DNA from 4 places in the Mesobacillus sp. LC4 genome. Region 2 is predicted to be linked to each of the others. Evidence: predicted binding sites of a transcription regulator. Region 2 holds the regulator's gene; each other region holds the start of a gene.
The links. Region 2 encodes Rex, which represses fermentation and respiration genes when NADH is low (regulators of the CRP and FNR family bind a similar motif). Its sites were predicted from a motif close to TTGTGAAATATTTCACAA; they were not measured.
Positions count from the first base shown of each region.

Region 1: a site for Rex is predicted at 1,598-1,615, ahead of AB5I83_RS20740 (cytochrome ubiquinol oxidase subunit I). Genes of this name have one in related genera too.
Region 3: a site for Rex is predicted at 1,654-1,671, ahead of AB5I83_RS07480 (cytochrome C). Genes of this name have one in related genera too.
Region 4: a site for Rex is predicted at 1,584-1,601, ahead of AB5I83_RS18535 (DoxX family membrane protein). Genes of this name have one in related genera too.

Region 1 is NZ_JBGCUB010000009.1:35,138-38,269, forward strand. Features, by position in the region: gene AB5I83_RS20735 (cytochrome d ubiquinol oxidase subunit II) at 1-121, opposite strand, end outside; gene AB5I83_RS20740 (cytochrome ubiquinol oxidase subunit I) at 118-1,464, opposite strand; gene AB5I83_RS20745 (phosphatase PAP2 family protein) at 1,746-2,390, opposite strand; gene AB5I83_RS20750 (UDP-glucose dehydrogenase family protein) at 2,600-3,132, opposite strand, start outside.
Region 2 is NZ_JBGCUB010000014.1:4,780-7,911, forward strand. Features, by position in the region: gene AB5I83_RS22560 (ABC-F family ATP-binding cassette domain-containing protein) at 1-832, opposite strand, end outside; gene moaC (cyclic pyranopterin monophosphate synthase MoaC) at 1,011-1,505, shown strand; gene AB5I83_RS22570 (redox-sensing transcriptional repressor Rex) at 1,533-2,198, shown strand; gene AB5I83_RS22575 (YdiK family protein) at 2,224-2,424, opposite strand; gene AB5I83_RS22580 (CPBP family intramembrane glutamic endopeptidase) at 2,428-3,132, opposite strand, start outside.
Region 3 is NZ_JBGCUB010000002.1:165,209-168,340, reverse strand. Features, by position in the region: gene AB5I83_RS07495 (YojF family protein) at 35-382, shown strand; gene bshB2 (bacillithiol biosynthesis deacetylase BshB2) at 421-1,089, shown strand; gene AB5I83_RS07485 (hypothetical protein) at 1,117-1,452, opposite strand; gene AB5I83_RS07480 (cytochrome C) at 1,736-2,191, shown strand; gene nosZ (Sec-dependent nitrous-oxide reductase) at 2,211-3,132, shown strand, end outside.
Region 4 is NZ_JBGCUB010000006.1:152,595-155,726, forward strand. Features, by position in the region: gene AB5I83_RS18530 (sigma-54-dependent transcriptional regulator) at 1-936, shown strand, start outside; gene AB5I83_RS18535 (DoxX family membrane protein) at 994-1,509, opposite strand; gene AB5I83_RS18540 (YhcN/YlaJ family sporulation lipoprotein) at 1,766-2,506, shown strand; gene AB5I83_RS18545 (DoxX family membrane protein) at 2,636-3,132, opposite strand, start outside.

The DNA.
Region 1 (3,132 bases), on a different contig from region 2:
GCTTTCCTCTGAACAAGCTATACGCATTGAAAAAACCTGCCCCGAAATCGATGGAAGCGACGATGACATATCCAAAAAGAAATATCCAAAGAACCGATATGCCGATTATTTCAAGTGTCATCGAAACTCACCTTCCTTCTCCAGTTCCCTGTCTTCCAGTTCCTGTTCAACAGTGTTTTTCCGGAACATCCTTGTTAAGACAACTGTGCTGCCGATGGCAAGGATTAAGTATAAACCTGCAAACAGCAGCAGCATCAAATCGACTTGTCCGCTAGTCGTTGCCGCATCCTCAACCTTCATGATTCCGCGAAGGATCCAGGGCTGCCTTCCGACTTCAGCAAACCACCAGCCAAGCTCAATCGCCACGATCGACAACGGTCCGCCAAAGACGATCAGCCAGCGATACCATCTGGTCCGGATAAAACTCCATTTCATCCACACACCCACGACATAAGCAAGCGACAGGGCCATCATCCACATCCCGATCGTCACCATTCCATCAAATAAATAATGGATATACAGTGGAGGGATTTCATCTTCAGGGAATTCATTAAGGCCAATGACCTCAGCATTTGGATTGCTGTGTGCCAAAATACTTAGCGCATAAGGAATTTTAAGCGCATATTTTACTTCGCCGTCATCAAGAACACCATATAGCATCAACGGCGCTCCTTCATGAGTCTCGAAGTGCCACTCCGCTGCTGCCAGCTTTTCCGGCTGGTATTCTGCGAGGTATTTACCTGAGAAATCCCCAATGACCGCAGCAGCAATCGAAAAGATCAAGCCGATTTTCATTGTTAGGAATAACGCTTTTTTATGGTAGATATGATTGGATCCTTTTAAAAGCCTGAATGCGCCAATCGAAGCGAGTACAAAAGCCGAAGTCATATAAGCAGTCGCCAGCACATGGGCAACCTTTGTCGGCATCGCAGGATTGAACATCGCCAGAATCGGATTGATATTGACCAGCTGTCCATTCACCAGGTCAAAGCCTTGCGGTGCATTCATGAATGCATTCACAATTGTGATGAACACCGCTGAAAATGAGGCCCCGACCGCAACAGGGATCAATAGCAGCAAGTGTTTCTTCTGATTTTCAAACCGGTCCCAAGTATAAAGATAAATCCCAAGGAATATCGCTTCAAAGAAAAATGCGAAAGTCTCCATGAACAGTGGAAGAGCAATGACATTGCCTGCCAATTCCATAAAATTAGGCCACAACAATGACAGCTGCAAGCCAATTGCCGTTCCTGTCACAACTCCGACCGCTACAGTGATGACAAAACCGCGCGTCCACCTTCTAGCAAGCAGGATATAATGTTCATCCTGTTTCTTGATTCCAAGCCACTGAGCGATCATGATCATGAGCGGTATTCCCACTCCTATAGTGGCATAAATAATATGGAAGGATAATGTAAGCTCCGTCAAGACACGGCTGAAAAAAACTGATTCTTCATTCCCCATTTTTTTAATACCCCTTTTCTATCCAGCAAAAATTCTTCCGATAAAAGACAGACCCATTATGGCAGCCACTATAAAAGCAAGCCACATAAGCATTTTTTCTTGTTTTTTATACATAAAGTCACCTCGAAAAAGTTTGTTCACTAAATCACATTGCTTCGTAAGCCTCTGCCTTAATCTTTTATACAATAAAAATGTGAGAGAAATATGATATGTATTCCAATTAGGTGTCTTTCATTCCATTCCCATTATCGGGCCTGTTAAAACGGTAAAACAGTATATTGTCAGTACCCCCTTTTCGGTATCTCCAGCCTTTCTATGTATCTTTGGAAAAACCAGATCACTGCTGCGACCCACAGACCGCTGGCAAGAAAGCCGCCGATGATATCACTAGGGTAATGTACACCTAAATAAATCCTGCTTATTCCAATCGCAAAAATCATCAAACTGCTGAAAAGGATGACGACGATTCTCCCCGGTCGAGTGGGGACATGGCGCCAGAGCAGGAAAGCAAGGATACTGTAAAAAGAAAAAGCATTCATTGCATGGCCGCTCGGAAAACTGTATCCGCCTATTTCAATCAGCCGGTGAAAATCTGGTCTGGCACGCAGAAAATACAATTTCAGCAATCTGTTCAGAATCGGTGTTATATACACAACAGCCAGGAATATGAGGATTTCGCCTCTGAGCCTTAAAACAAAAAAAAGGAATAAGAAAATCGGAATGGTCAAGATGATGATCAATCTTGTCGAACCTATATAGGTAAAGAACTTCATCGCTGCAGTCAGCACCCCTGCTTCAAGTCCCTGCACCATATCAATGACAGTCTTGTCGAAATTAACCAAATGATCAGCCTGTACAAGATAAGACATCATAATAAAACATAATAATGAACCAAAAAAGGCGATCAAGAGCAGATTAAGCCTCACAAATTTCCCCTCCGCTTACGTTTCAAATCACCCTTACTATTCCCTGTTCTTCCATTTTAAAAAACACTTTCAAGATTACCTTATTAGCAAGTTAGTAACATTCATAAACCAAAAAGAAGGAATGAATTCAATCATTCCCTCTCAAGAAAAGTGCGAGCATCTTAGTCAGCCTCGACAAGCGCTGGAGCTGGACAACTCTCGATATAAAGTCATATTTTCTTATCTTTTATAATAACCTCCGGCCTGCCGACAGGATAATATTCAATTGGACACCCTATCTTAAGGACGACTTGCTCCAAACAGTTCCTGCCATCAAAGATGATTCGCTGCTTCATGACATCCAATAGGACAGCAACATCAAGCTGTTTGAACTCATCCCATTCTGTCACTATAAACAAAGCATCAGCACCTGTCGCAGCTTCAACTGCAGAGTCAACGTAAGTGATGATGTCACCGATGACCTTCCTTGCATTGCCTGTTGCAACCGGATCATATGCTGTAACCTTTGCACCAGCAGCAGTGATGGCGCGGGCGATCCTGATCGACGGCGCTTCCCTCATATCATCCGTATTCGGTTTGAAGGAGAGGCCGAGCATGGCGATTTTCTTTCCTTTTAATGTACCGAATCGTTTCAAAGCCTTATCAACAAGCAACTTTTGCTGATGGTCATTGATGGCGATTGTCTCTTCTAATAATGAAAAAGGAACTCCTAGCTCCTTGGATGTATGCAGGAGTGCTTTAA
Region 2 (3,132 bases):
CCTGGAGCTTGAAGATTTCATCCTGCTGCTTCTCATACAGTTTCATGTCGCGTTCGTAATTCGCAGCTTTCTGATCTAAGTACGAGCTGTAATTGCCAGGAAACTTTGTCAGCTGATGGCGGGAAATTTCATAAACCTGGTTGACGACCTTATCAAGGAAATAGCGGTCGTGGGATACAATCAGGATTGCCCCGTTGTAGCCCTGCAAATACTGCTCAAGCCACGATAGCGTATCAATATCAAGATGGTTCGTCGGTTCATCGAGAATCAAAATATCCGGACGGGTCAATAAAAGTTTCGCCAATGCGAGTCTAGTTTTTTGTCCTCCGCTTAAAGTGGATATTTTTGTGGAATAATCAAAAGAATGGAAGTTAAGGCCGTGAAGGACGGAACGAATATCGGCTTCATATTGGTAGCCGCCTTTTTCCTTGAACTGGACCTGAAGCAGGTCATAATCTTTTAAAACCCTGTCGTATTCTGTCTGGTTAGAAAGAATGTCAGGATCCGACATCTTTTCTTCCAATCTGCGCAATTCTTTTTCCATGCTGTGCAGATAGTCAAAAACGGCCAGCATTTCATCCCAGATGCTTTTCTCGGATTCCAGCCCGGTATTCTGGGCGAGATAGCCAATCATCGTCCCTTTAGGACGGATGATTTCACCGCCATCATGGGATTCATACCCGGCAATGATCTTCAGCAGGGTTGATTTTCCTGCTCCGTTTCTTCCAACAAGCGCAACACGGTCGTTGGTCTGTATTTCAAACTTTATATTCGATAAAATAAGATCAGCAGCAAAATATTTTGATAGCTGATTAACCTGTAATAAAATCATTGTTTTCACCTCTATTGCCTTAGAGATAGTGTAACCCATTAATATAGGCACGGCAATATGTGCGAACTGCTATAGGTTATATGGTATTGAAATTTCACTATGTATTGTGAACACTGAAACAAAGTTCACACACAAGTTTGACAAAATAGTGTATCATTTGATAGAAAGGAGCTTACATATGGCAGAATTTACTCATTTTAACGAAGAGGGCAGAGCAAAGATGGTCGATGTCAGTGAAAAACCGGAGACGGTCCGTACGGCAGTCGCCCATTCAAGCATAACCGTGAATGAAGATATATATGTGAGAATCACTGAAAATAAAATGAAAAAAGGGGATGTACTGGCTGTCGCGCAGGTAGCAGGCATCATGGCGGCGAAAAAAACGTCTGAAATCATCCCGATGTGCCACCCGATTCCACTGACAGGGATTGACCTTTCATTCGATTGGGAGCAAAATGGAAATGACTATGTTTTAAATATCGCCGCAGCTGTAAAAACAAAAGGGAATACAGGTGTGGAAATGGAAGCGTTAACAGCAGCTTCAGCATGTGCGCTGACTGTTTATGATATGTGCAAGGCCGTTGATAAGGGCATGGTAATCGGAAAGACCTATCTGGTCGAAAAAACCGGTGGTAAGAACGGCGATTTCAAGAGAGAAGAAAAGTTGAGATAGAAATACGGACAGGGTGGAGGATGGAGAATGACGAATGATGCTATGAAGATTCCGCAGGCAACCGCAAAACGTTTGCCGCTGTATTACCGGTTCTTATTGAACTTGCATTCTTCAGGTAAGCAAAGAGTATCATCAGCGGAATTAAGTGAAGCGGTAAAAGTGGATTCAGCGACAATCCGCAGGGATTTTTCCTACTTTGGAGCTTTGGGTAAAAAGGGGTACGGCTACAATGTCAATTACCTGCTGACCTTTTTCCGAAAGACACTGGATCAGGATGAATTGACGAAGGTTGCCTTGATCGGAGTCGGTAATCTGGGAACAGCGTTTCTGAACTACAATTTTTCAAAGAACAATAATACGAAAATCGAGATTGCCTTTGACGTAGATCCAGGTAAAGTGGGCACGAAGATTGGTGACGTAGCAGTGTACCATATGGATGATCTCGACAAAGTTGTCGTAGAGGAAGGCATCCAGGTGGCAATTCTGACAGTCCCGTCTGCTGTCGCACAGCCGATAACAGACCGATTGGTGCAGGCAAATATCAAGGGAATCCTGAACTTCACGCCGGCGAGGCTGAATGTGCCTTCATCGATCAGGATCCATCATATTGATTTGGCAGTTGAATTGCAATCATTGATCTATTTCTTAAAGCATTACCCGACAGATACCGAACCAACAGAATCGGCAGAATAAAAAGTAGCTCCTTCAGAGGAAGGAGCTACTTTTTCTGTATATTCTTCAATTTGAAATGAAAAAGGATCATCCTGATGCCAGAACCAAAGTCGAACGTGGCAAGAGCCACTAGTAAGTAGCTGAAGAATCCCCATCCTGAATCGTTTACATTCTGGATGGCGAAATAGGTGAATAAGCTGCCTAACAAGATGTAGACAATGCCTGAAAATAAAGGCGATTGTTTCATAACTTAGAATCCCCCAATAAAACCTTGAATTTTCTCTGCTTCTTTTATCATTCTCTCAATGTCTTCCCTAAATACGGATTGAAGCAGGACAACCATTGTATTCATTGTAACATGGGCGATGATTGGCACGATGATCCGCTTTGTTTTTACATAAAGGAAAGCAAAAGTGAACCCCATTGCAGAGTACAAGATCACATGCTCTGGTTCCATATGTGCAAGCGCAAAAATAACAGAGCTGATCAATCCAGCGAAAAAGAAATTCATTTTCTTATGCAGGCTGCCGAAAATGATCTTACGGAAGACGATTTCCTCTAATATAGGGCCGATGATCGAACTGACCAAAATGACAACCGGGAACATTTCAATCAGCTTAATGATTTCCTGTGTATTCTCAGAGCCCATTTCGATGCCAAGCATATTCTCGATATTGGCGGCGATTGATTGCGCGAACAGTGCGAGGAATACACCTGCGAAAGCCCAGGCGGCTGAGCTTGCTGGAGAGGACGCATCACGTAAGTCCGCATGAGATCTGCGTTCTTTCCTTAAAAGCAAAAGCACGATGACTAGTGTCAGTGAAAAGCTGATCACAAGCCAGTATGGAATCGAGAGGGTCTCCATTTCCTCCAGGCTCTTTCCCATCGCAGCACCGGTGAAGGCGACAATCGGGATGCCAATCAGGCTTGAAAGCTGCATGACGATATAGGCGAT
Region 3 (3,132 bases), on a different contig from region 2:
GAAAAACATCAAAGCCCTGGAAGGAGGAACAAAGATGGATCCGGTGATTTTATCAGAAGTCCAGGAAGCCCTGGATCGTTTTAAAGACAAGGAAGTCTATGTACACCTAGAAACGACAAATGGTGCGTACGCATCCCATAATAATGAATCATTCTTCTCCTCAGGCGCGTACATCCGCAATGCGAAGCTAATCTATGAACGCGCAAAGATTACTGGGGATGGTCCTTTCCGTACAGGATTGAAGATCCCTTTTGGCTGGGTTTATGCGGAAGGAATCACACACTTCGAAATTGATGATAAAGGAAGGCTGCTGCTTGCCGGCCATGACTTTAACGGAAAGCTGGCTGTCGCCCTTGAAATAAGCGAAACGCCGTTCGAATAAGAGGTTTGAAAGGCCTTACTGGAAGGAGAGATTTTACAATGGAAAAAGAGAGGCAAGTACTTGTTATCTTCCCTCATCCCGATGATGAGGCATTCGGTGTTTCCGGCACAATCGCATCCCATATTAACATGGGAACGCCTGTCACTTACGCCTGTTTGACACTTGGCCAGATGGGACGGAATATGGGGAATCCGCCATTCGCTAACCGGGAAACCCTCCCGGCAATCCGTAAAAAAGAATTGAAGGACGCTGCTCGCGCGATGGGGATCAATGACCTGCGCATGCTTGGATTCCGTGACAAAACAGTTGAGTTCGAAGATGAGAACAAGCTGACTAACCTCATGTCTTCATTGATCACAGAGTTGAATCCTTCACTCGTCATCACCTTCTACCCTGGCTACTCCGTCCACCCGGACCACGAGGCGACAGGTGCAGCCGTCGTGCGTGCTGTGGAAAAAATCCCTGAAGCAGACAGGCCGAAACTGCATTGCGTTGCATTCTCGCGCAATTGTGTAGAAGAGCTCGGGGAACCAGATATCGTGCATAATATCAGCGCTGTCGCCGACATCAAACTTGATGCGATCCGTGCACACCGCTCCCAGACTGAACTGATGCTCGAGGAAATGGCTGACAAACTGAAGGAAAAGGATTCACAAACAATAGCATGGCTCAATAATGAACGCTTCTGGACCTATAAGTTTTCATGATGTACCCCACCTTTTAAAGGTGGTTTTTTATTTGCGCTTGTAGACCCCCTCAATCATCAAGCCTTTTACGAACACCACTTCATTTGCAGATTCACCCTTAATACTCCAAACAGATTCTTTAAATCCAAAAAACCTGCTGTTATCTGTTTTGCCAATCAATTTATCAATCTCAAAATTTCTTTCTCCATTCAGATAAAACTGATTATGAGTGTCATACCCAGTGTGGAATTCTTTATTGTTATAAACCAGGGTGCCACCTTCTTTAGTAGTATACACATTTAAATTTGCATCATAGATGAAAAGGATACTGACCAATAGCAATGGAGCCAGAATCAACAATAATCTTTTCTTCACTTTAAACAAACAATCACTTCCTGCATCACACTGTTTTTTAAAGATATTCATAGACAAATTCAACTAATACCCCATAAAAACCTTTTTTACGTTTCATTTTCTATACCCATCTCTTTGTTTCTTATGCTCCCTTCTTCTGATCATGAATATTGAGCTCTTCAAAATTTAGACACATCCTGTTCAAATACCTTTCACAATTCCCCTCTTGTAATGTGAACTGCATCACACTTTTCACCCCTCATCCCCATGTACGATGTTAATGAAATCATTCAATAAGGGGGTAATGAAGTCCATGCAAAAAGCTTTAATCAGTTTTATCATAAGTGCCCTGATTGGCCTCGGACTCGGTTACGTTGCATTCGCTGTTGTTGGCGGCAGTAATGAAACAGCCACTAATGAAACCGCTTCCGAAAAGCCGGAGGAATCAAAGCCTGCGGATGACATCAAAGAAGAGAAGAAGGATGATCAGTCGTCTGCTGAAACAGTTTCTGCAGACAAAAACATTTTACAATCCAAAGGCTGCCTAAGCTGCCACTCCGTATCTTCCTTGAATTTGACAGGCGGAGCGACTGGACCTGACTTATCAAAGGCATTTGAAAATGTTGAAGGAAAGCACGGCAAACCGATTGATCAGTTCTTAAAAGAGCCTACATCAGCGGTCATGTCAGGAGTTATTGGTGGAAATCCACTAACAGAACAAGAGATTTCTGAAGTAGTCAAACTTTTAGAAGAAGCTTCTAAAAAATAATTAAGGTGGTGCAAGGTTGATGAAAAAATGGTTACCAATTGCCTCGGGACTTGCAACCGGGCTCCTGGCTGCAACAGTTTTCTTCGCTGATTTTTCTCCTGGGAATCCAGGCCAGGCGATCGCGGACAACAGCAAAAACAAGACGAATGCTGAAAAGGTATACGTGCCGTTCGGTGAAAAGGATGAATACTACTTATTTGCATCAGGCGGACACTCAGGACAGATGTTTATTTATGGCGTGCCATCCATGAGGCATATCAGGACAGTACCGGTATTCAGCCCGGATTCGGCAACAGGATATGGCTTTGATAAACACTCCAAAGAAATGATGGGCGGCTATACCTGGGGAGATCTTCACCACCCGGCATTTTCAGAAACAGATGGTGATTATGACGGCAAATACATGTTTGCGACTGATGTCGGCAACAGCCGCGCAGCCGTCATGAACCTTGAAACATTCACTGTGAAGGACATCATTGATGTACCGAATACAAGCGGTCCTCACTGCGCAGCGTTTGTTACAGAAAACACTGAATATATGTTCCTGCCAACCCGTTTCGCAGTGCCAATCGGAAGAGAGTATGCACCGCTTGACGACTATAGCGAAAAGTACCGCGGAGTCATGTCAGCTGTCACTTTCGATGAGAAAAATGAGAAATTGAACATTGCCTACCAGGTCGCCCTTCCGCCTTGGTCCTATGACCTCTCAGATGCAGGGAAAAAGGTATCCAAGGATTGGGCAGTCATGACCACTTATAACACCGAAGAAGCAACAACCAATCTGGAGATCAATGCTTCCCAGGCAGACCGTGACTTTATCGTCCTGTTCAACTGGAAAGAGCTTGAGCAAATGGTCAAGGACGGACAGTATGATGAAGTGACCGGCCAGAAGATGATTTTCCCAGAAAAGCATAAAGGCGGCATGTACCTTGTTCCAGTCG
Region 4 (3,132 bases), on a different contig from region 2:
TACTCGTTAATCGAAAGAGTCGCCAAGCAGGACATCACCATACTGCTAGAAGGAGAAAGCGGGACCGGGAAATCTCGCGGGGCACACGCTGTGCATCTCGAGAGCACCCGGAGGTTAGGTCCATTCATTAAAGTCAATTGCGCCGCCATCCCCTCGAACCTGTTGGAAAGCGAATTATTCGGCTACGAGAAAGGTGCTTTTACCGGCGCTGTCCGGTCCCAGGAAGGCAAGTGCGCTGCTGCCGACAAAGGCACTCTATTTCTGGATGAAATCGGTGAGATCTCACTGGATGTGCAGGCAAAGCTCCTGCAATTCACCCAGGACAAGACCTTTACACCGCTCGGCACTTCCAGGGAGGTTTTTTCAGACGTTCGGATCATCGCGGCCACCAACCGTAATTTATGGGAGATGGTCCAGAATGGTGAGTTTCGTGAAGACTTGTACTACCGATTGAATATCATTGGCATCAAATTGCCTCCATTACGGGAGCGCATAGAAGACATTCCCTTGCTCGTCGAACAATTTCTGGAACAGTTTGAAGAAGAACATAGCGGCAGCTATTCAATTTCAAAAAATCTTTTAACAAAACTCACTTCCTATCCATGGCCAGGCAATATCCGTGAATTGCAAAATGCCTTATCCAGGGCAACCGTCCTCTCCCGGTCAGGACAATTGATTCTCGAGGATTTTCCTGAGGAGATCCAGAATCATTTTTCTGCAAAAGAGGCTGAAATATCTGATGCTCCTATCGAACTGACTGACGATTTTTCTTTACCAGAACATCTGGAAAAGGTTGAAAAAGAAGTGATCGAAACCGCTTTGACAAGCGAAAATGGAAACCAGGCACGTGCTGCCGAAGCACTCGGCATCACAAGGCAAGGTCTTCTGTACAAGATAAGGAAATACAAAATTCTCAGAAATAACAATGACCTATAAAAAAGCTGCCGGGAATTCCCGGCAGCTAATATATTTTAAAGGGGGAGTTAAATCTAGTTAAGCAGCGTTGCGTGTTATGTCTTCTTCCCGCTTGAAAACTGTTTTGCGGATGAATGGAACAACCCAGCGGTCTAAACCGTATTTACCTGCGTTGAATCCAGCGGCAAGGATGATGAATCCGAAGAAGATGTCTGTTGGGTTATGAGATACTGTTCCGGCAAGGAAGAAACTGAAGTTCATCACCAGACCGAAGAACATCGCAGCAGTTGTCAATGTACCAAGAATCAGACCAAGACCTACTAAGAATTCTCCTAACGGCACGATTGTATTGAACAGATCGACGTTCGGGATTGCAAAGCTTTCAAGGAAGTTCACGTACCAGCCGTACACCATGCTTCCATCTGGGCCTTTAACAGGATTCGCCACTGCGTTCTTCAAGTATCCAGATGCGTCGAAGCCTTCCCCAGTCAATTTACCCCAACCAGCTGTCATCCAGTTGTATCCTAGCCATACCCTAATGACAGTCAATATACCAGCAGCAACATTGTTTTCTCTTAGCCATTTTGCTAACATGTTCCTCACTCCAATAAGTTAATTAGTATTAGTACACTTATAAGATATCAAATTAATCTCGAAAATAGGGTTATTTGTGAATGATTTCACATTTCTGTTGAAATGTTTTGAACGAATCGTGACCACGCCCTTTAAACAGAATCTTTTTTTATAAAGTCTTCATTCCGCATCTTTTAAAAAAATTGCCTTCTCCCCTGCATATCCCTCCAGATTCTAGCCATCATAAAGACGACAATACCAACTAGGAGTGATCAGAATGAAAAAATCGATCATTATCGCAGGCTGTGCTGTTTTCACAATGGGCTTGGCCGGATGCGGTGCCAATAACAACGCAGCTGACAATAACCGTGATCAGCAGGTCGAAATCTCGCAGGTCAGACGCGGACCAGCTACAGAAAACAACAAGCTTCAGCTGGCAGATCGTGCAGAGCGTCAGGTTGAACAGATGCCAGAAGTAGACGACGCACGCGTCATTATCTCGGAAAACAACGCATATGTCGCTGTTCGCCTAGCGGACAATAATTTGGAGAACGACGGTAATGCAGAAATCAATGATGCTCTGGATGGAAACGGCAGGACTTTTGCCGAGAATGGACGAGTAGACCAGGATGACAGCCGTGATGGAAATGATGGAATCATTGACGGCAAAGGTGATGCCGGAAATGGAGATCGTCAAAATGCTGGCAACACAAATCGCAACAATGTTTTTGACAATGATAATAATAACGGCATGGGCAACATGAATGGAATTGGCAATACAGACATGAATGGAAACGCAGCTGGTAACACTATGAACGGCAAAAATGGGCAGCTGGAACAGCAAATCGAACAAAGAGTACGCCAGGCAAATAACAGAATCGACAATGTATACGTTTCGGTCGACCGTAACGCATACGACAGAATGGGTACATTCGCCGACGACATCCGCACCGACAGAAACAGGGACGGCATGTTCGAAGACTTCCGTGAGGCCATGGACGGCTTCTTCGGAAGGTGACACTTGAAAGCATAGGATTGGATTCCTATGCTTTTTGTAATTACTCAGTCAGTTCTGGAGGAACTATGTATAAAAAAGGCTGCCGGGTTTCCGGCAGCCAAATTATATAAAAGGGGGATTTAAATCAAGTTATACAGCGTTTCGTTTCACTTCTTCTCCGCGTCTGAATACTGTTTTGCGGATGTAAGGTACAACCCAGCGATCTAAACCGTATTTACCAGCGTTATAGCCTGCGAACAGAATGATGAAGCCGAAGAAGATGTCTGTTGGGTTGTGAGATACGGTTCCAGCCAGGAAGAAGCTGAAGTTCATCACCAGACCGAAGAACATCGCAGCAGTTGTCAGAGTTCCAAGGAGCAAACCAAGACCAACTAAGAATTCACCTAGCGGAACGATTGTGTTGAACAAGTCGACGTTCGGTAGTGCAAAGCTTTCAAGGAAGTTCACGTACCAGCCGTACACCATGCTTCCATCTGGACCTTTAACAGGATTCGCTACCGCGTTTTTCAAGTATCCAGATGCGTCGAATCCTCCAGTCAATTTACCCCACCCAGCAGTCATCCAGTTATATCCAAGCCATATTCTAATAACAGCCAATAGACCAGTAGCAACATTGTTTTCTCTTA